Regions from separate parts of the Bacillus stercoris genome, predicted to be linked through region 1. Evidence: riboswitches for the same ligand, from Rfam matches in the RefSeq annotation. Region 1 holds a riboswitch; the other holds the start of a gene.

Region 1 (8,289 bases):
GCCGTATACCACCCAAGCCTTCCCGTTATAGGCTGCCGCCCAATCACGCCTGACGGGTCTGCCGTCCGGATATGTTTCACCTGTCACATCACCGTAAAGCACAAAGTCCTTCACTCTGCGGGTATATTTGCCAATATCGTCAGCTCTTATGCCAGCATGGGCGACAACCAATTCTCCATTATGTAAGATGTCGTAAAGCGGCGCTGTTTCGTACAGCTTCATAAACTGTTCGCTGACTGATTTTCTCTCATCCTTGGAAAGTTCCTCAAGCTCTGCCGCTGTTGTTTCGAGACCATGCATCACTTTTACCGGATTGCCTTTTAAGTAGCGGTACAGCTTATTGCAATGGTTTCCCGGGACATAACGTACAGCACCTTTTTCGTAAGCGCTGGCTACAAATCGGATGACCTCTATCGATTTGGGCCCTCTGTCAGTTAAATCTCCGGCAAAAACAAGCACCCTGCCTTCTTCGTGGACAGGTACTCCATTTTTGATTGTATAACCAAGCTTTTGGATTAATGCAGTCATTTCGTCATAGCAGCCATGAATATCGCTGATGATATCGTAAACCATGCGGTATCCTCCTTACCGATTGTTTTATTTATTATGAAGCAAAGTGTTGTGAGTCATCACAAGCTTTTATGTGCAAATTATAGAAGAAGAATCATTTTCTAAACAGGATTAAGAGCTTATCACTTTATTTTTCATCATAACCCTTGTTAAAATCGCGTTATGTTTTTTAAAAATGAGGTTTTGTTCTTTGATTGAGAACTAGCATAACCCTGACTAAAAAAGGAGGTTCTGATTATGGCGCATACATCTGTCGCATCTTTAGTTGTTGTACTTATCGTTGCATTTTTGACACCCATCCTTTTGCATCGGTTTAAACTCAGCATCCCGGTTGTTGTTGCTGAAATCATTATGGGGCTGATTATTGGGAAAAGCGGCCTTAATTTAGTTGTGGAGGGTGACACCTGGCTCCAAACACTCTCTATGCTCGGATTTATCTTTTTAATGTTTTTAAGCGGGCTTGAAATTGATTTTTCATCTTTTGAGAAAGGGAAGAAAAAGCAGCTCCTGCCGAACGGTAAGGAAGCGCCTAATACGTTTGCTGCGGCATCTATTATTTTCGTCGGTATTTTTATTTTATCATTGCTGCTGTCCTATGGCTTCGTCTTGGCGGGTTTTATTCAAAATGCATTTTTGATGACCCTGATTATTTCAACGATTTCGTTAGGCGTTGTCGTTCCAACATTAAAAGAAGAACGGATCATGAATTCGAATATCGGGCAGATTATTTTGCTCGTTGCTGTTATTGCTGATTTGGCTACGATGATTCTTCTTGCTGTTTTTTCTTCTTTATACGGAGAGGACAGCGGAAACATGTGGCTCCTGATGATCCTGTTTGCGGCCGGAGTGGTGCTTTACTTTTTTGGCAGGGTCTTCAAACATCGCTCTTTTGTTCAATCCATGTCAAAAGGGACGATCCAGATTGGGACGCGTGCCATTTTTACGTTAATTATTGTACTCGTTGCCCTGTCTGAATCACTTGGGGCGGAAAATATTCTCGGCGCTTTCTTAGCGGGGGTTCTTGTTTCCCTGCTTTCGCCAAACAAAGAACTTGTTCAGCAGCTAGACTCATTCGGTTATGGGTTCTTAATACCGATTTTCTTCGTGATGGTCGGTGTGAAGCTTGATATTTGGACTCTTTTCCAGGATAAAACAATTTTAATCATGATCCCGCTTCTGCTTCTGGCGCTGTTAGTGAGCAAAATCATTCCTGTCATGTACCTAAAGAAGTGGTATGATAACCGAACCATTTTCGCGTCCGGTTTCCTGCTGACATCAACGCTTTCGCTCGTGATTGCCGCTGCAACAATCGGCCAGCAGCTTCACGTGATCAGCGCAAATATGTCAGGAGCGCTCATTTTAGTAGCTGTCATCGCAAGTATTTTTACGCCGATCTGTTTTAAAAAGTTGTACAAACGGGAAGAGCAGCCGGAGGAGAAAAAGACGATTACGTTCATCGGCGCCAATCAAATGACTTTGCCTGTCACACTTGAATTGCCAGAGGAAGAGTATGACGTGCGTGTTGTGCACGTCTACCAAGAGAATGCAGAGGAAAAGCTGTCGGAATCAGTGTTTGCTGTTGAAACAATTTCTGACTATGAACACGAGACGCTTGAATCACTCGGCATTTTTGAAACGGATATCCTCGTTGTGGCGACCGGGAATGAAGATATGAATGCAGACATTGCATTACTTGCAAAAGAAAAAGGCACAGAAAGAGTCATTGCAAGCGTAGGATCACCGGAGCATGAAGCAGTTCTGAAGGAGCAGGGAATCAGCATCTTTTCTATTCTGCTGTCGACAAAAACGCTGCTCCGCGCTCTGATTGAAGCGCCTGGCGTCATGAAGCTGCTCACGAACCAGGAGTCTTCCCTGTATCAAATTAATATGGAGAACAGTAAATACGACGGTGTGATATTACGGGAATTCCCTTTAACCGGCGACGTCATCTTTGTCAGGATTTTCAGAGGTGTAGACAGCATCGTTCCTCATGGGGATACAAGGCTGAAACTTGGAGACCGCTTAATTGTCACCGGATCTCGGGGATATGTAACGGATCTTAAGAAAACATTGGAAGGATAAATCTTGACCAAATAAGGATTCGTGTTAATATAGAGGTGCAGAACAATTCAATATGTATTCGTTTAACCACTAGGGGTGTCCTTCATAAGGGCTGAGATAAAAGTGTGACTTTTAGACCCTCATAACTTGAACAGGTTCAGACCTGCGTAGGGAAGTGGAGCGGTATTTGTGTTATTTTACTATGCCAATTCCAAACCACTTTTCCTTGCGGGAAAGTGGTTTTTTTATTTATCAGAGGGGGAATGATTTGTGAAGTTTTCAGAAGAATGTCGCAGCGCAGCCGCAGAATGGTGGGAGGGGAGCTTTGTCCATCCGTTCGTTCAAGGAATCGGTGACGGAACGCTTCCGATTGACCGTTTTAAATACTATGTGCTTCAGGATTCCTATTACTTAACGCATTTTGCAAAGGTGCAGTCATTTGGCGCTGCTTATGCGAAGGACCTTTATACAACGGGGCGGATGGCAAGCCATGCCCAAGGTACATATGAGGCGGAAATGGCGCTTCATCGCGAGTTTGCCGAGCTGTTGGAAATTAGCGAGGAAGAGCGTAAGGCGTTTAAGCCGTCTCCTACGGCGTACTCTTATACATCCCATATGTACCGTTCGGTTTTGAGCGGGAATTTCGCAGAAATCTTAGCGGCCCTGCTGCCATGCTACTGGCTTTATTACGAGGTTGGTGAGAAATTGCTGCATTGCGATCCAGGGCATCCGATTTATCAAAAGTGGATTGGGACGTACGGCGGTGACTGGTTTAGACAACAGGTCGAGGAGCAAATCAACCGCTTTGATGAGCTGGCGGAAAACAGCACGGAGGAAGTGCGTGCACAGATGAAAGAGAATTTTGTCATCTCCAGCTACTATGAATATCAATTTTGGGGAATGGCCTATCGAAAAGAAGGCTGGTCTGACAGCGCCATAAAAGAGGTGGAGGAATGTGGAGCTTCACGCCATAACGGATGACAGCAAGCCGGTAGAAGAGTTAGCGAGAACCATCATTACGATTCAGAATGAAGTTGATTTTATTCATATTCGTGAACGCTCAAAATCGGCGGCGGATATTTTGAAACTGCTCGAGCTTATTTTTAAAGGCGGTATAGATAAACGAAAACTGGTGATGAACGGGCGCGTGGATATTGCACTTTTTTCTACTATTCATCGCGTACAGCTGCCAAGCACCAGCTTTTCACCGAAGCAGGTCAGAGCCAGGTTTCCACACCTTCATATCGGGAGGTCGGTGCATTCACTGGAGGAAGCGGTTCAAGCAGAAAAGGAAGACGCCGACTACGTGCTGTTCGGCCATGTGTTTGAAACGGATTGCAAAAAGGGCCTTGAAGGCAGAGGGGTGTCTTTGCTGTCAGATATCAAACAGCGGATTTCCATCCCGGTCATAGCCATCGGGGGGATGACACCGGAAAGGGTAAGAGACGTAAAACAAGCAGGGGCGGACGGCATCGCTGTCATGTCAGGAATTTTCTCTGCCGCTGAGCCCTTGGAAGCAGCCAGACGATATTCCCGCAAGCTAAAGGAGATGCGCTATGAAAAGGCATTATGAAGCAGTGGTGATTGGAGGCGGAATTATCGGTTCCGCGATTGCTTATCATTTGGCAAAGGAAAACAAAAGCATCGCATTATTTGAAAGCGGAACAATGGGCGGCAGAACGACAAGTGCCGCTGCCGGAATGCTGGGCGCCCATGCCGAATGCGAGGAACGTGACGCGTTTTTTGATTTCGCTATGCACAGCCAGCGTCTGTACAAAGGTCTGGAAGAAGAGCTTTATGCATTATCCGGTGTGGACATCAGGCAGCATAACGGCGGTATGTTTAAGCTTGCATTTTCTGAAGAAGATGTGCTGAGGCTGAGACAGATGGACGATTTGGACTCTGTCACCTGGTATACAAAAGAAGAGGTTTTAGAAAAAGAGCCGCATGCGTCTGGTGACATCTTGGGTGCATCTTTTATCCAGGATGATGTGCATGTTGAGCCTTATTACGTTTGCAAGGCATATGCGAAAGCAGCGAAAGCGCTTGGGGCGGAGATTTTTGAGCATACGCCTGTCCTGCATGTCGAACGTGACGGTGAAGCTCTGTCCATCAAGACCCCGAGCGGAGATGTATGGGCTAATCATGTTGTCGTTGCCAGCGGGGTGTGGAGCGGGGTGTTTTTTAAACAGCTCGGGCTGAACAACACATTTTTTCCTGTAAAAGGGGAGTGCCTGTCCGTTTGGAATGATGATATCCCGCTGACAAAAACGCTTTATCATGACCATTGCTATATCGTACCGAGAAAAAGCGGCAGACTTGTTGTCGGCGCGACAATGAAGCCTGGGGACTGGAGTGAAACACCTGATCTTGGCGGATTGGAGTCGGTTATGAAAAAAGCGAAAACCATGCTGCCGGCTATACAAAATATGAAGGTGGATCGTTTTTGGGCGGGACTCCGGCCGGGAACAAAGGATGGAAAACCGTACATCGGCAGACATCCTGAGGACAGCCGTATTTTATTTGCGGCGGGCCATTTCAGAAATGGGATCCTGCTTGCTCCTGCAACTGGCGCTTTGATCAGTGATCTCATCATGAATAAAGAGGTCAACCAAGACTGGCTGCACGCATTCCGAATTGATCGCAAGGAGGCGGTTCAGATATGATGCTACAGCTGAACGGTAAAGACGTGAAGTGGGAAAAAGACGCAGGTACAATTCAAGACCTGCTGGCGTCTTATCAGCTCGAAAATAAAATCGTTATCGTGGAAAGAAATAAAGAAATAATTGGGAAAGAACGTTATCACGAGGTTGAGCTTTGTGATCGCGATGTCATTGAAATTGTCCATTTTGTAGGAGGCGGATGAGCATGTTAACAATTGGCGGAAAAACATTTCAATCAAGGTTGCTGCTGGGCACGGGGAAATACCCATCGTTTGAAACTCAAAAGGAAGCAGTAGCTGTTTCCGAGTCTGATATTTTAACATTTGCTGTGCGGAGAATGAACATTTTTGAAGCATCTCAGCCGAATTTTTTGGAACAGCTTGATTTATCCCAATATACGCTTTTGCCGAATACAGCGGGCGCCAGCACTGCTGAAGAAGCGGTTCGGATTGCAAGGCTGGCGAAAGCGTCAGGCCTTTGTGACATGATTAAAGTTGAAGTCATCGGATGCAGCCGTTCCTTGCTGCCTGACCCTGTTGAAACATTAAAAGCGTCTGAACAGCTTCTTGAAGAGGGCTTTATTGTCCTCCCGTACACGTCGGATGACGTTGTGCTGGCGAGAAAACTGGAAGAGCTTGGCGTTCATGCCATCATGCCGGGTGCATCTCCGATTGGATCGGGACAAGGAATCTTAAATCCTTTGAATCTGTCATTTATTATTGAACAGGCGAAAGTGCCTGTCATCGTGGATGCGGGGATAGGATCGCCTAAAGATGCGGCATATGCAATGGAGCTTGGAGCGGATGGCGTGCTTCTCAATACGGCTGTATCAGGCGCATACGATCCTGTGAAAATGGCTCGTGCCATGAAGCTCGCGGTGGAAGCAGGACGCCTTTCTTATGAGGCGGGCCGAATCCCGCTTAAGCAATACGGAACGGCAAGCAGTCCGGGAGAAGGTCTTCCTGTATGACGGACAGGTATTCCAGGCAGGAGCTGTTTGCTCCGATCGGCCCATCCGGCCAGAAAAAATTGAAGGAAGCGCGCGCCGTGATTATCGGCGCCGGCGCACTCGGAACAGCAAGTGCAGAAATGCTGGTGAGGGCGGGAGTCGGCTCTGTGAAAATTGCCGACAGAGATTATGTGGAATGGAGCAACCTCCAGCGCCAGCAGCTTTATACAGAGGATGACGTCAAAAAAGAAATGCCGAAAGCAGCCGCTGCGGAGCATCGTCTCCGTTCGATTAACAGCGATGTCGATGTGACTGGCCTTGTCATGGATGTGACAGCGGAAAATGTCATCGAACTGATTAAGGGTGCTTCGATTATTGTGGATGCGGCTGATAATTTTGAAACCCGCCTGATCGTAAATGATGCTGCGGTAAAAGAAGGGATTCCTTTTCTTTACGGTGCCTGTGTAGGGAGCTATGGCCTCACCTTTACCGTGGTGCCGGAATCTACCCCTTGCCTGCATTGCTTGCTCGATACACTTCCGATTGGCGGAGCAACGTGTGACACAGCCGGCATCATCAGTCCGGCTGTTTTGCAGGTAGCAGTCTTTCAGGTAACAGATGCGCTGAAGCTGCTAGCAGGAGAGGAATGTGAGCCGGTGCTGCGCTCCTTTGACTTGTGGAAAAACGAGCGGTCAGAAGTGAGTGTGACGAGTCTCAAACATGACGCATGCCCAAGCTGCGGCACAAGGGATTTTCCGTTTTTGTCATATGAAAACCAAACAAAAGCGGCTGTATTGTGCGGCAGGAACACGGTGCAGATCAGATCATCCATTACAAAAGAAGCGGATCTTGAAGTGCTTGCCGGTCAGCTGAGGCAGGCCGGGCTTGAAGTAGCCGCGAACCCGTATTTGATTTCCTGCCGCTCGGATGATATGAAAATGGTGCTGTTCCGGGACGGAAGAGCTTTGATCCATGGAACGAATGATATTGCCCGGGCAAAATCCATTTATCATAAATGGATCGGGTAATAAAAGGAGTGTAGGTAATGAGTATATATAAAGCATTGACAATTGCCGGATCCGATTCAGGCGGCGGCGCAGGGATACAGGCAGATATTAAAACCTTTCAAGAGCTTGATGTATTCGGAATGTCTGCAATTACGGCGGTAACCGCTCAAAATACGCTTGGGGTCCATGGGGTGCATCCGCTGACTGTAGAGGCGCTGAGACAGCAAATTGATGCTGTTGCTGAGGATTTAAGACCGGACGCAGTAAAAACGGGAATGCTCTGGAATGCCGACATGATTGAAGAAGTGGCGAGAAAAATTGACGAGTACGGATTCAATCGTGTAATTGTTGATCCGGTTATGATCGCAAAGGGCGGTGCATCCTTGCTGCATGATGAATCAGTTGCCACCTTAAAGGAATTGCTCATTCCAAGAAGCTACGCGATTACGCCGAATGTCCCGGAAGCAGAAACGCTGACAGGAATGACAATCAGCTCGCTGGATGACCGGAAAAAAGCAGCGGAGCAGCTCGTCAAGATGGGTGCGGAGCATGTCATTATCAAAGGCGGGCACCAGCCTGAGGACAATCACATTACTGACCTTCTTTTTGATGGCAGCATGTTTATGCAAATCACCCATCCATATATTGATACGAAGCATACGCATGGCACAGGCTGCACCTTTGCTGCGGCTCTAGCGGCCCAAACGGCTAAAGGAGACAGCATCCATCAGGCATTTGAGGTTGCGGCCAACTTTGTCCGCGAAGCGGTGGAAAATACGCTCGGCATCGGATCGGGACACGGGCCGACAAACCATTTCGCTTTTAAACGAAACAGCTTAAAAACAAGCCGATGAGATCACCAGCTGATGGTGATCTCTTTCGCATTTGCTACGGTATGCGCTTTTCATCTGGACAAGGTTATGATATGATAGGAATTAAGATCAGGTACTAATACTATGTCTTTATTAAATATAGGAGGCTTTATACATATGAATTTTTCACTTGAAGGCCGCAACATTGTTGTGATGGGGGTAGCCAA
Region 2 (8,289 bases), 1.9 Mb from region 1:
ATGTATGATCTGGTCAAAGAATTAGAAGTGCCGACTTTAGAAGAGCAGGGAGTGTCACCTGACATGATCGAACGCTTGTCTAAAGAAGCAATGAAAGACCCGCAAACCTTCGGAAATCCTAGAGATTTAAATGAAAAAGCATACAACTGGATCTACAAGCGCTGCTTTAACCTTACGCCTAAAACGGTATAATCAAAATCCCGCTCCTTTACAGAGCGGGATTTTTTGGGATAATGAAGCATAGGTGGAAATTTTATATGAGAAGGAAGGTGCCAGCTGATGTGGAAGCGTATGACCGCAAAAGCGGAAGGCTTATATATCGCAGATACAGAAAGCTTCGTAACAAAGCAAATGGACAAGCTTGATTTTGATTATGGCGGCATCCCTGGAGACTTGCATTTTGGCCTGACCAAAAAAGCGGGAGCCAGAGAACCAATGTTTTCAAGAGGGACTGAAATTTTCAACCGAAGACAAATTTCAATTGTTTCTATAGAGGAATGCAACGAAATCGCTTTAAAAATGGGAGTGCCGAGGATTTTGCCGGAATGGCTCGGGGCGAATGTGGCAGTTAGCGGTATGCCAGATCTTACTACATTAAAAGAAGGAAGCCGGATTATTTTTCCGAGCGGAGCCGCTCTGCTGTGCGAGGGCGAAAATGATCCGTGCATTCAGCCGGGAGAAGTCATTCAGTCTTATTATCCGGAGCAACCGAAGCTGGCGCCGGCTTTTGTCCGTCACGCACTGGGCATAAGAGGGATTGTGTGCATTGTTGAAAGACCCGGAGCTGTTTACGCAGGTGATGAAATAGAAGTTCATTCCTATCAGCGAAAAGTTAAACGAAAAGCAGAAAGGGTCTGATCAAATCAGGCCCTTTCTATCTTTTCTTTAATTTCTTTCATTTGGCTGAGGTGCCGTTTTTCATGATGGCCGATAAAATCGATCCACTGTCTGACAGTCAGCTCTTGAAACACAGGATGCGGAAGCACTCTTTCAAAATCTTCTTCTTTCAGAGAGGCGATCGTGGCTGTCAGCTGCTCTCTTACCACATCAAGCTCGCGTTTCATTTGGCTGCCTGAAATAAAATCATGCGCAGGCTCAAGATGACTCGGAGCTTTCCGTTTATTATTTCTGTTCTGTGCCACCTCAAGCGGTTTTTCTTCAATTTCTTTGATCGGAGCGTCCTTTACACGTTCCTTCAGCATTTTTTGTGCTGTTATATCGATTTTTTTCAAATGGTCAAGAACTTCCCGTATACTCCATTCATCAGTAGAAGGCTTTTGGTTCAGCTTTTCGTCAGAAAGTCCTTTCAATTCGTTCCACGTTTCTAATCTGGCTTCATTAAAGATACTCATCATATCTCCTCCTAAAATGACATTACCATATATATAAGCAATTATCATTTATAAAGCACTTCAAAATGGGTTATTTGTCTTAAAATTTTGAAACCTTTCCTGCGTTGTCTCGTATAAATGGTAACGGCAGCCGTTCATCAATGCATTGATGAAGAAAGGATGAGGGAATTGGAGTTATTTGGTGTACCTATACAAACGATTTATCTTTATACGCTTATGATTGCCGGCAGTCTTACGCTGTTATTTCTGTTTTTCGGAGATGTATTTGCAGGACTGTCGGAAGGTATTCCGTTTCTAAATCCGACATTAGTGCTCTCATTTTTCACATGTTTTTCAGCAGGAGGATATATAGGCGAGCTCGTATTGCCGCTGTCAAGCTTGCTGATTGCGCTTTTATCTTGCATCCTTTCAATCATGCTGGTGATATTGCTTCATATCTTTGTGCTGGTTCCATTATCATCCGCGGAAGAATCATTGGCATATAGAGAAGATGATCTAAAAGGGAGAGTCGGTAAAGTCATTACAGCTGTTCCAGTTGACGGGTTTGGCGAAGTGGTCATTGAAGGAATAGGCGGCACCATTTCAAAGTCAGCGGTCAGTTTTGATAATCAGCAGATCAGTTACGGGACAACAGTGTTGGTCGTAGATATTAGCAGTGGAGTTCTTTCTGTTACTCCGCATGAATCCATTTAAAACACAAGGAGGAATTTGATATGACAATGCCGATTATAATGATCATCGGAGTTGTATTCTTTTTATTAATTGCACTAATAGCTGTGTTTATTACAAAGTATCGTACAGCAGGGCCTGATGAAGCGTTAATCGTAACGGGGAGTTATCTGGGCAATAAAAATGTTCATGTCGACGAAGGCGGCAACCGTCTCAAAATCGTCCGCGGCGGAGGAACCTTTGTCTTTCCCGTCTTCCAGCAGGCAGAGCCGCTAAGCTTACTATCAAGCAAACTTGATGTTTCGACACCTGAAGTCTATACAGAGCAAGGAGTGCCTGTAATGGCCGATGGAACTGCGATTATTAAAATCGGCGGTTCTATAGGCGAAATAGCTACAGCAGCTGAACAATTTTTAGGGAAATCAAAAGACGATCGTGAGCAGGAAGCGCGAGAGGTTTTAGAAGGCCACCTTCGTTCCATTCTCGGCTCAATGACAGTAGAAGAAATCTATAAAAACAGAGAAAAATTCTCTCAAGAGGTGCAGCGTGTCGCTTCACAGGATCTCGCGAAAATGGGGCTTGTAATCGTCTCGTTTACCATTAAAGATGTACGTGATAAAAACGGTTATCTTGAATCATTAGGGAAACCGAGAATTGCCCAAGTAAAACGCGATGCTGATATCGCAACAGCAGAGGCTGATAAAGAAACCCGGATTAAGCGGGCAGAAGCCGATAAAGATGCAAAGAAATCTGAACTTGAACGGGCGACGGAAATCGCTGAAGCTGAAAAAATCAATCAGCTCAAAATGGCTGAATTCCGCAGAGACCAAGATACGGCAAAAGCGAATGCTGACCAAGCATATGATTTAGAGACAGCCAGAGCGCGCCAGCAAGTCACAGAACAGGAAATGCAGGTTAAAATTATCGAACGCCAAAAGCAAATAGAACTAGAAGAAAAAGAAATTCTTCGCCGTGAACGTCAATACGACTCAGAGGTGAAGAAAAAAGCCGATGCAGACCGTTATTCTGTTGAGCAGTCCGCAGCAGCTGAGAAAGCCAAACAGCTAGCGGAAGCCGATGCCAAGAAGTACAGTATAGAAGCAATGGCAAAGGCTGAGGCGGAAAAAGTAAGAATTGACGGGCTAGCCAAAGCAGAAGCTGAAAAGGCAAAAGGAGAAACAGAGGCTGAGGTTATCCGCCTGAAAGGTCTTGCGGAAGCGGAAGCAAAAGAGAAAATTGCGGCTGCCTTTGAACAGTACGGGCAGGCGGCGATTTTCGATATGATCGTCAAAATGCTTCCGGAATACGCGAAACAAGCAGCGGCTCCTCTTTCAAATATTGATAAAATCACCGTTGTAGATACAGGAGGAAGCGGTGAATCAAGCGGCGCAAACAAAGTAACCAGCTATGCGACGAACCTAATGTCAAGTCTGCAAGAAAGTTTAAAAGCATCCTCAGGAATTGACGTAAAAGAAATGATTGAGAACTTTTCAGGAAAAGGAAACGTAAAACAAAGCATTAATGAATTAACAAATGAAATCAAAGAAGCCAAAACGGTCCAAAAATCAGAGTAAGGAAAGGACATAACCGGATGGTAACTGTACGTGAAGCGAGGTTAGATGATATAAAGGACATTGCAAAGGTGCATGTAGACAGTTGGAGGACAACATACCACGAAATTATCCCGGCTGATTATTTAAACAGCCTGAACTATAAGGAATTTGAAGACAAATGGAAAAGCCGCTCGTTAAAGGGAGTATTTGTTGCCCAGGATGAAAAGGGTTCAGTATTCGGCTTTGCTTCATTTGGACCTATTCGCTCTGAACAAGAAGGCTATGACGGCGAGCTATATGCTATTTACCTTCTGGAAGAGCACCAGCGGCAAGGTGCAGGGAGGGCGCTCTTAACAAAAGGAGCAGAGTTTTTGCTTCAACATGGCTTTTCGAGCATGTTTGTTTGGGTCATTGAGCAGAACCCCTCGATTATATTTTATCAGTCCTATTCTCCTGAAAGAGTATCGGAGGACAGCTTTGAAATTGCCGGAGTAAGGCTGAAAGAAGCGGGCCTTGGCTGGCCGGATCTTTCTGCTTTAAAAACACTCCTTAACAGATAACAAAAATCCCCCAGCGGAATTCGCTGGGGGATTGTCACTTTTAAGCTTTGTCAGCTTTGAGTAAACGTGGTGCTGTCATAAATAATAAACATAGGACAATGGCGCAAATAATGAATGAAGGAACCATATAAGTCGCATTATAAGTTAAAGAATAAATCCATACCGGCGTTCCTTTTGGAGCGAAGCTGCCGAAAAACACAGCTCCTGAAATGACATGCGCGGCATAGCGCAGGAAACTGCCGATAAAAACTGCGCTGACCACTGTAACAATCAATTTCCCTTTTGTTTTTGCTACAGCGGCTTTACGGACAGAAAAAGCGAAACAGCCGCTTATGCCGATTGCTGCGAACGCAACAATGTAATCCAACAATAGCTGTACAGGATGTTGTGCAAATAGGTTTCCGATCGCTATTTGTACGAGGCCTGTCAACAAACCGGTAGTAAGGCCCGCTTTGACACCCCAGCGAAACGAAATCAAAAAGATCGGAATCATCATGATGGAGACCGAGCCTCCTTGAGGCATGCTAAGAAACATTCCCGAGACAATGTCTAAAATAACGGCTGCCGCTGTCATAATGGCAATTTCAATAAGGCGAACCAGTTGCTTAGATTGATTCATATCTATCTCCTTCCATTGACAGACAACCAAAAGGACAACAAAAAAGCAGCACGCGGAAGGATGAGAAAAGTTCCACGCACTGCTTTACGATCTGCAATTCATTTGACTTTGCCACATCCCTACGCCAGCGTTAACTAACAGGTTCAAAGGGTCAGAACGAAACCGCTCACTCTCAGCTTTAATGCTCCCCTTGTGGTCATCAGTATTTAGTTCGTTTCTACTATACAAGAAAACGAAAAAAACAACAAGATCGCATGACTGATATATATGTTCTTTTAAGAAAATTATATGATACACACGCTTTAGAAATCATGGCGAGGATTATAGTTTATTTGTTTTATAGATTTTTTAAAAAAACTATTGCAATAAATAAACACAGGTGTTATATTATTAAACGTCGCTGATGCACAGCGGACACAAACAAAAAGCTTCAACAATAACGCAAAAAAGTTGTTGACAAAAAAGAAGCTGAATGTTATATTAGTAAAGCTGCTTCATTAAGAAGTGACGAAATGATCTTTGAAAACTAAACAAGACAAAACGTACCTGTTAATTCATTTTTATAAATCGCACAGCGATGTGCGTAGTCAGTCAAACTAGGGCCTGCACGATGCAGGTCACACAGGTGTCGCCGCAGGATGCGGTGAACTTAACCTGTGATCCACTTATCGGAGAGTTTGATCCTGGCTCAGGACGAACGCTGGCGGCGTGCCTAATACATGCAAGTCGAGCGGACAGATGGGAGCTTGCTCCCTGATGTTAGCGGCGGACGGGTGAGTAACACGTGGGTAACCTGCCTGTAAGACTGGGATAACTCCGGGAAACCGGGGCTAATACCGGATGCTTGTTTGAACCGCATGGTTCAAACATAAAAGGTGGCTTCGGCTACCACTTACAGATGGACCCGCGGCGCATTAGCTAGTTGGTGAGGTAATGGCTCACCAAGGCAACGATGCGTAGCCGACCTGAGAGGGTGATCGGCCACACTGGGACTGAGACACGGCCCAGACTCCTACGGGAGGCAGCAGTAGGGAATCTTCCGCAATGGACGAAAGTCTGACGGAGCAACGCCGCGTGAGTGATGAAGGTTTTCGGATCGTAAAGCTCTGTTGTTAGGGAAGAACAAGTACCGTTCGAATAGGGCGGTACCTTGACGGTACCTAACCAGAAAGCCACGGCTAACTACGTGCCAGCAGCCGCGGTAATACGTAGGTGGCAAGCGTTGTCCGGAATTATTGGGCGTAAAGGGCTCGCAGGCGGTTTCTTAAGTCTGATGTGAAAGCCCCCGGCTCAACCGGGGAGGGTCATTGGAAACTGGGGAACTTGAGTGCAGAAGAGGAGAGTGGAATTCCACGTGTAGCGGTGAAATGCGTAGAGATGTGGAGGAACACCAGTGGCGAAGGCGACTCTCTGGTCTGTAACTGACGCTGAGGAGCGAAAGCGTGGGGAGCGAACAGGATTAGATACCCTGGTAGTCCACGCCGTAAACGATGAGTGCTAAGTGTTAGGGGGTTTCCGCCCCTTAGTGCTGCAGCTAACGCATTAAGCACTCCGCCTGGGGAGTACGGTCGCAAGACTGAAACTCAAAGGAATTGACGGGGGCCCGCACAAGCGGTGGAGCATGTGGTTTAATTCGAAGCAACGCGAAGAACCTTACCAGGTCTTGACATCCTCTGACAATCCTAGAGATAGGACGTCCCCTTCGGGGGCAGAGTGACAGGTGGTGCATGGTTGTCGTCAGCTCGTGTCGTGAGATGTTGGGTTAAGTCCCGCAACGAGCGCAACCCTTGATCTTAGTTGCCAGCATTCAGTTGGGCACTCTAAGGTGACTGCTTATGACAAACCGGAGGAAGGTGGGGATGACGTCAAATCATCATGCCCCTTATGACCTGGGCTACACACGTGCTACAATGGACAGAACAAAGGGCAGCGAAACCGCGAGGTTAAGCCAATCCCACAAATCTGTTCTCAGTTCGGATCGCAGTCTGCAACTCGACTGCGTGAAGCTGGAATCGCTAGTAATCGCGGATCAGCATGCCGCGGTGAATACGTTCCCGGGCCTTGTACACACCGCCCGTCACACCACGAGAGTTTGTAACACCCGAAGTCGGTGAGGTAACCTTTTAGGAGCCAGCCGCCGAAGGTGGGACAGATGATTGGGGTGAAGTCGTAACAAGGTAGCCGTATCGGAAGGTGCGGCTGGATCACCTCCTTTCTAAGGATATTTACGGAATATAAGACCTTGGGTCTTATAAACAGAACGTTCCCTGTCTTGTTTAGTTTTGAAGGATCATTCCTTCGAAACGTGTTCTTTGAAAACTAGATAACAGTAGACATCACATTCAATTAGTAATACAAGATATCACATAGTGATTCTTTTTAACGGTTAAGTTAGAAAGGGCGCACGGTGGATGCCTTGGCACTAGGAGCCGATGAAGGACGGGACGAACACCGATATGCTTCGGGGAGCTGTAAGCAAGCTTTGATCCGGAGATTTCCGAATGGGGAAACCCACCACTCGTAATGGAGTGGTATCCATATCTGAATTCATAGGATATGAGAAGGCAGACCCGGGGAACTGAAACATCTAAGTACCCGGAGGAAGAGAAAGCAAATGCGATTCCCTGAGTAGCGGCGAGCGAAACGGGATTAGCCCAAACCAAGAGGCTTGCCTCTTGGGGTTGTAGGACACTCTGTACGGAGTTACAAAGGAACGAGGTAGATGAAGAGGTCTGGAAAGGCCCGCCATAGGAGGTAACAGCCCTGTAGTCAAAACTTCGTTCTCTCCTGAGTGGATCCTGAGTACGGCGGAACACGTGAAATTCCGTCGGAATCCGGGAGGACCATCTCCCAAGGCTAAATACTCCCTAGTGACCGATAGTGAACCAGTACCGTGAGGGAAAGGTGAAAAGCACCCCGGAAGGGGAGTGAAAGAGATCCTGAAACCGTGTGCCTACAAGTAGTCAGAGCCCGTTAACGGGTGATGGCGTGCCTTTTGTAGAATGAACCGGCGAGTTACGATCCCGTGCAAGGTTAAGCAGAAGATGCGGAGCCGCAGCGAAAGCGAGTCTGAATAGGGCGCATGAGTACGTGGTCGTAGACCCGAAACCAGGTGATCTACCCATGTCCAGGGTGAAGTTCAGGTAACACTGAATGGAGGCCCGAACCCACGCACGTTGAAAAGTGCGGGGATGAGGTGTGGGTAGGGGTGAAATGCCAATCGAACCTGGAGATAGCTGGTTCTCTCCGAAATAGCTTTAGGGCTAGCCTCAAGGTAAGAGTCTTGGAGGTAGAGCACTGATTGGACTAGGGGCCCCTACCGGGTTACCGAATTCAGTCAAACTCCGAATGCCAATGACTTATCCTTGGGAGTCAGACTGCGAGTGATAAGATCCGTAGTCGAAAGGGAAACAGCCCAGACCGCCAGCTAAGGTCCCAAAGTATACGTTAAGTGGAAAAGGATGTGGAGTTGCTTAGACAACCAGGATGTTGGCTTAGAAGCAGCCACCATTTAAAGAGTGCGTAATAGCTCACTG

Evidence for each region. A riboswitch is a leader RNA that binds a small molecule or an ion and turns the genes downstream of it on or off. The one in region 1 is predicted to bind thiamine pyrophosphate.
Region 2: linked by a shared signal. The riboswitch ahead of thiT (energy-coupled thiamine transporter ThiT) and the one ahead of tenA (thiaminase II) in region 1 are both predicted to bind thiamine pyrophosphate.

Annotation. Positions count from the first base shown of each region.
Region 1 covers NZ_CP121861.1:3,098,876-3,107,164, reverse strand. Annotated here, with positions in the region: gene prpE (bis(5'-nucleosyl)-tetraphosphatase PrpE) at 1-573, opposite strand, end outside; gene QA442_RS16215 (monovalent cation:proton antiporter family protein) at 808-2,652, shown strand; TPP riboswitch at 2,714-2,822, shown strand; gene tenA (thiaminase II) at 2,902-3,612, shown strand; gene tenI (thiazole tautomerase TenI) at 3,587-4,204, shown strand; gene thiO (glycine oxidase ThiO) at 4,188-5,297, shown strand; gene thiS (sulfur carrier protein ThiS) at 5,297-5,497, shown strand; gene thiG (thiazole synthase) at 5,494-6,264, shown strand; gene thiF (thiazole biosynthesis adenylyltransferase ThiF) at 6,261-7,271, shown strand; gene thiD (bifunctional hydroxymethylpyrimidine kinase/phosphomethylpyrimidine kinase) at 7,289-8,104, shown strand; partial or broken gene fabI (enoyl-ACP reductase FabI) at 8,240-8,289, shown strand, end outside.
Region 2 covers NZ_CP121861.1:1,212,671-1,220,959, forward strand. Annotated here, with positions in the region: gene gbsB (choline dehydrogenase) at 1-192, shown strand, start outside; gene QA442_RS06255 (MOSC domain-containing protein) at 280-858, shown strand; gene QA442_RS06260 (DinB family protein) at 864-1,352, opposite strand; gene QA442_RS06265 (NfeD family protein) at 1,521-2,045, shown strand; gene floT (flotillin lipid rafts scaffold protein FloT) at 2,066-3,595, shown strand; gene QA442_RS06275 (GNAT family N-acetyltransferase) at 3,613-4,134, shown strand; gene thiT (energy-coupled thiamine transporter ThiT) at 4,175-4,753, opposite strand; TPP riboswitch at 4,853-4,954, opposite strand; rRNA gene QA442_RS06285 (16S ribosomal RNA) at 5,419-6,968, shown strand; rRNA gene QA442_RS06290 (23S ribosomal RNA) at 7,138-8,289, shown strand, end outside.